2 regions of the Delftia sp. JD2 genome follow, and region 1 is predicted to be linked to the other one. Evidence: riboswitches for the same ligand, from Rfam matches in the RefSeq annotation. Region 1 holds a riboswitch; the other holds the start of a gene.

Region 1 (3,007 bases):
AGCCTGGGCAATCTGTACAACCACTTCGACAGCAAGCAGGCCTTGATTGCCGAGGTCGCCACGCAGGAGCAGACCGAGCTGCTGCCCTTGCTGCAGGCGCTGGAGCGGGCCGCAGCCCCTTCGCTGCCTGTGGTGGCGCAATTCCTGGCCGCCTACCAGGCGCTGTGCCGCCAGCGGGAATGGGCCGTGCTCAGCGCCGAATGCCTGTCCGAGATCGCGCGTTCGCCCGGGCTGGCGCCGGCCTTCGAGGCCAACCGCAGGCGCATGCTCGACGGCCTGGCAGGCTTCATGGAGCGCGGGGCGCAGCAGGGCCTCTTGCGGCCCGCCGTGCCCGTGCGCCTGGCCGCGCAACTGCTGCTGGACGCCGTGGAAAGCGATGCGCTGCGCTTTGCGCTGGCGGTGACGCCGCAAGAAGACGCGGGGGCGGATGAAGGGGTCGATGTGCTGCATCCCGCCTTGCTGGCCTGCCTTCTTGGAGGCGAGGCACGGGGGGACGCGACATGAGGCACGCCACCGGCAGGGGCGCCCGCCTGGCGGGGCTGGACTTGGCGCGCTACCTGGCGCTGGCAGGCATGGTGTTCGTCAACTTCAAGCAGGCCATGCATCCCGCGCTGCAGGAGCCTGGCTGGCTGCTGTCGTTCTTCCATTTTCTGGAGGGCAAGGCCTCGGCCACCTTCGTGGTGCTGGCGGGACTGGGCCTGGTGCTGGCCACGCGCTCGCTGGAGCCGGCCACGGCGCGCCTCTGGACGCTGCGCCGCGCGCTGTTCCTGCTGGTGGCCGGTGGCATGAACCTGCTGATCTTTCCGGCCGACATCATTCACTACTACGCGATCTACTTCGTGCTGGCCATCGCCTGGCTGCAGGCCGGCGCAAGGGCGCTGCTGGCCGGCATGGCGGCAGTGGCCGTGCTGTCCACCACGGCCTTGCTGCAGCTGGACTACAGCCAGGGCTGGGACTGGGCGAGCCTGTCCTACCAGGGCCTGTGGGAGCCGGCCGGCTTTGCGCGCAACCTGCTGTTCAACGGCTTCCATCCGGTGCTGCCCTGGTTTGCGTTCTTCCTCTGCGGCATGCTGCTGGCGCGCCTGCCGCTGGCCGAGCCGCGCGTGCAATGGGGCCTGGTGGCTGCGGGCGGCTTGATGGTGGGCGCGGCCTGCGCCGTCTCGGTACTTGCGGCACAGAGTGAATGGGCTGCCTGGCTGGCCACCGGCCCCATGCCGCCCGGCCCAGCCTACCTGCTGATGGGCCTGGGCTGCGCCAGCATTGCCATAGGCGCCTGCCTGCGGCTGGCCGACCGCTGGCCCGCTGGACCGTGGCGCGGCCTGCTGCCGGCCGGGCGCATGACGCTGACCCTGTACCTGGCACACATCCTCATCGGCATGGGCCTGCTGGAGGCCATGGGCGCGCTGGACGGATCACGCAGCCTGCGCGAAGTGGCCGTGGCCGCCGCGCTTTACGTGATCATCGCCAGCCTGGCCGCCTGGGCCTGGAGCAAGAAGGTGGCGCAGGGGCCCGTGGAGTGGGTGATGCGGCGGCTGACGGCCGTGGGCTGATACGGCCCGCAGCAGGATTGTCCCGGTCCTGCACCCTTGGCGACCCTGCTGTAAGATAGCCCTCCGCTCCGGGGTGCACGCCAGTGCTGAGATCCACACCCGAGAACTTGAACCGGGTCATTCCGGCGGAAGAAGAGCTTGCACCCCTGCGTGGCCGCCCATGCGCCACGGCCGGGGGAGCCTTCGGAGCACCACGTCCCAGCTCTCGAAGGAATTCCATGGACAAGGCCCGGCCCCAGGCGGCTTCTCTGGTCGCAGACCTGCTTGCATTCATCGCCATGGACGGCTGCACCGACGAGCAGTTCGACGCACTGGCGCTGCGGCTGTTCGCCTACCAATACGAATCGAATGCGCCGTTTCGCAGCTTCTGCCAGCGGCGCGGTGCCACGCTGCGCAATGTGAAGACCTGGAGCGACATTCCCGCCGTGCCCATTGACGCGTTCAAGGCCATGGAGCTGCGCAGCGAGCCGGCCTCGCCCTCGGAGCGCGTGTTCATGACCAGCGGCACCACGGGCCAGGCCAAGGGACTGTCTTCGCGCGGGCGCCACTTCCATCCCGCGCTCGATGTCTACGATGCGTCGATGACGCGCAACTTCGCGCAGCGCTTCATGGCCGGGCACGAGCGCCTGCCCATGGGCATCCTCTTTCCCGACGAGCAGGCCATGCCCAACTCTTCGCTGGCCCACTACCTGGCGCTGGCCAAGACGGAATTCGGCACTCCCGACAGCCGCTACTTCCTCACCCCCGACGGCCTGGACATGCCCGGCCTGTGCGCCGTGCTGGAGGAATCCGAGCGCAGCGGCCGCCCCTATGCGCTGCTGGGCGCCAGCTTCAGCCTGGTGCATGTGATGGACGCACTGCGCGAGCAGGGCCGCAGCTTCCGTCTGCCGCCGGGCAGCCGCATTCTGGACACGGGCGGCTACAAGGGCCAGTCGCGCGAGCTGCCGCTGGAGGATTTCTACGCCGACCTGTCCCGGCTGCTGGGCGTGCCGCGCAGCCACTGCATCAACATGTACGGCATGACCGAGTTGAGCACGCAGTTCTATGACGATGGCAATGCCACGCTGCCCTCGGTCAAGTCGGGGCCGCACTGGATACGCTCGCGCCTGGTCGAGCCCGTCACCGGCCGCAGCGTGGCGCCCGGCGAGCGCGGCATTCTCGTGCACTGCGACCTGGCCAACTACAACGCGGTCACCACCATCCTCACCGAGGACGTGGGCCTGTGGGCCGGCCATGGCGAGAACAGCGGTTTCCTGTTGCTGGGGCGTGCCGAGGGCGCAGCGGCCAAGGGCTGCTCGCTGGCGGTCGATGAATTCGTGAAGGCCGCTGCTGCATGAACATCGAGCGGATCACGGCCGGCTACCTGCCCGAACTGCCTGGTTTGCGCGAGGACGAGGTGCAGTGGCATGTGCTGCCCTTCGAACGCGGCGGCGTGCGGCTGGAAGTCTCCGTGCCCC
Region 2 (3,007 bases), on a different contig from region 1:
AGCATGAACGTTGAACAGGCCTTGCATGCGCGCCGCTCCGTGCGCGCCTTCCTGCCCCAGTCGCCCGATGCGGCCCTGGTGCGCTCCCTGATGGAACAGTCGGCACAAGCGGCCTCGGGCGGCAACCTGCAGCCCTGGCGCGTGCTGGCGCTGACGGGCGAGCCGCTGCAGCAACTGCTCACCGCCGTCGCCGAAGCCGAGCCCCAGGACGCCCAGCCCGGCCTGTCCTACCCGCCCAATCTCTGGGAGCCCTACCGCAGCCGGCGCTTTGCCAATGGCGAAGAGCTGTACCAGTCGCTGGGCATTCCGCGCGACGACAAGCCCGCGCGGCTGGAGCAACTGGCGCGCAACGGCCAGTTCTTCGGCGCGCCCGTGGGCCTGATCGTGGCGGTGGACGAGCGCATGGGCCTGCCGCAATGGGTGGACCTGGGCATCTACCTGCAGTCCTTCATGCTGCTGGCCTGCGCCAATGGCCTGGCCACCTGCGCCCAGGGCTTCTGGCGCCGCTACAACGACGCCGTGACCCAGGCGCTGGCGCTGCCCGAGGGCTACCACGTGGCCTTTGGCATTGCGCTGGGCTACGAGGACAAGGAAGCCCCCATCAACGGCTGGCGCGCCACGCGCGCACCGGTGGCCGAATGGGCACAGATGCGCGGCTTCGACTGAGCAGGGCTTTCAGGCCCCTGGGCAAACCCGCAGGGCAAGGGCGCCTTGCCATCCCCTATACTGCGCTCTGCTCCGGGGTGTGCTGATGCACTGAGATGCCAACCGGTCCATGCGCTGCATGGGCCAGGCGGCGAACCCGACGAACTTGATCCGGTTGATACCGGCGGAAGAAGAGCGGGACCCTGAAGCGGGGCCGAAGTCAGAGGATGGAAGTCCGCCACGGCGGATACACGCAGGGCCGCAACGGCCAGGCAGGCCACCATCCGATGCGCATCGGCCCTTGCCAACCAAGGCTGCTCGTGCGCCTTGGCGTGCGTGGCAAGCAGGGGCCAAGGCCATACGGCCCTGGCAGGCCCACACTGGCATAGCCCGGTGCGCGGCCTTTGGCACAGCCCAAGGAGTGTCCGGTTCCCGGAGCGTTGTTGATCGACGCTTTGAACGCAAGGAACCCGACATGAACGCTCCCGATTCCATCTTCACCCCCGCAGCCGGCGAAGCTCCAGACGCACAGCGTTTTTCCGACCTGCTGGCGCAGTCGCGCAAGCCGTTCCCGGCCTCCACCAAGAGCTATCTGCAAGGCAGCCTGCATGCCGGCCTGAGCGTGCCCGTGCGCGATATCCAGCTGACCAATGGCGAGCAGGTCAGCGTCTATGACACCTCGGGCCCCTACACCGACCCGGCCGTGGCCATCGACGTGCGCAGCGGCCTGCCGGGCGTGCGCAATGCCTGGATCGAGTCGCGCGGCGACAGCGAGTACTACGCCGGCCGCCTGCGCCAGGCACTGGACGACGGCGGCAAGCGCGGCGAGGAAGACGAGCGCGTGGCCCGCCTGCGGGCCGAGGCCGCATCGCTGCAGCGCCAGCCGCGCCGCGCCAAGAGCGGTGGCAACGTCACCCAGATGCACTACGCGCGCAAGGGCATCATCACACCCGAGATGGAATACGTGGCCCTGCGCGAGAACGGCCGCCGCGAATGGATGGCCGAGTACCAGCAGGACGCCGCGCGCGAGGCGCGCCTGGCCGGCAACGGCCTGGGCGCCGCCATCCCCAAGATCATCACGCCCGAATTCGTGCGCGACGAAGTGGCGCGCGGCCGCGCCATCATCCCGGCCAACATCAACCACCCCGAGATCGAGCCCATGGCCATCGGGCGCAACTTCAAGGTCAAGATCAACGCCAACATCGGCAACTCAGCCGTCACCTCCAGCATCGAGGAAGAGGTCGAGAAGCTGGTCTGGGCCATCCGCTGGGGCGCGGACAACGTGATGGACCTGTCCACCGGCAAGAACATCCACACCACGCGCGACTGGATCATCCGCAACTCGCCCGTGCCCATCGGCACCGTGCCCATCTACCAGGCGCTGGAGAAAGTGGGCGGCATTGCCGAGGACCTGACCTGGCCCATCTTCCGCGACACCCTGATCGAGCAGGCCGAGCAGGGCGTGGACTACTTCACCATCCACGCCGGCGTGCGCCTGGCCTACATCCACCTCACGGCCCAGCGCCGCACGGGCATCGTCTCGCGCGGCGGCTCCATCATGGCCAAGTGGTGCATGGCCCACCACCGCGAGAGCTTCCTGTACGAGCACTTCGAGGACATCTGCGACATCATGAAGCAGTACGACGTCAGCTTCTCGCTGGGCGACGGCCTGCGCCCCGGCAGCGCCTCGGACGCCAATGACGAAGCCCAGTTCGCCGAACTCAAGACCCTGGGCGAGCTGACCCAGCTGGCCTGGAAGCACGACGTGCAGACCATGATCGAAGGCCCCGGCCACGTGCCCATGCACATGATCCAGGCCAACATGACCGAGCAGCTCAAGCACTGCCACGAGGCGCCGTTCTACACCCTGGGCCCGCTGACCATCGACATCGCCCCCGGCTACGACCACATCGCCAGCGCCATCGGCGCGGCCATGATCGGGTGGTTCGGCACCGCCATGCTGTGCTACGTCACGCCCAAGGAACACCTGGGCCTGCCCGACCGCGACGACGTCAAGCAGGGCATCATCGCGTACAAGATCGCAGCACACGCGGCCGACGTCGCCAAGGGCCACCCCGGCGCCCGCGCCCGCGACGACGCGCTGAGCCAGGCGCGCTTCGACTTCCGCTGGCAGGACCAGTTCAACCTGGGCCTGGACCCCGACACCGCCCAGGCCTACCACGACGAAACCCTGCCCAAGGACAGCGCCAAGGTGGCGCACTTCTGCTCCATGTGCGGCCCCAAGTTCTGCTCCATGAAGATCACCCAGGAAGTGCGCGAATTCGCCGCTGCCAAGGGCGTGGCCGAGCAGGAAGGCATTGCCGCCGGAATGCAGGCCAAGGCCGAGGAATTCAACCGTGCC

The links. A riboswitch is a leader RNA that binds a small molecule or an ion and turns the genes downstream of it on or off. The one in region 1 is predicted to bind thiamine pyrophosphate.
Region 2: linked by a shared signal. The riboswitch ahead of thiC (phosphomethylpyrimidine synthase ThiC) and the one ahead of ACM14_RS02130 (long-chain fatty acid--CoA ligase) in region 1 are both predicted to bind thiamine pyrophosphate.

What each region holds. Positions count from the first base shown of each region.
Region 1 covers NZ_LFJT01000002.1:212,945-215,951, forward strand. Annotated here, with positions in the region: gene ACM14_RS02120 (TetR/AcrR family transcriptional regulator) at 1-504, shown strand, start outside; gene ACM14_RS02125 (DUF418 domain-containing protein) at 501-1,550, shown strand; TPP riboswitch at 1,610-1,701, shown strand; gene ACM14_RS02130 (long-chain fatty acid--CoA ligase) at 1,769-2,887, shown strand; gene ACM14_RS02135 (acyl-CoA reductase) at 2,884-3,007, shown strand, end outside.
Region 2 covers NZ_LFJT01000060.1:14,423-17,429, forward strand. Annotated here, with positions in the region: gene ACM14_RS24460 (nitroreductase) at 4-666, shown strand; TPP riboswitch at 730-855, shown strand; gene thiC (phosphomethylpyrimidine synthase ThiC) at 1,121-3,007, shown strand, end outside.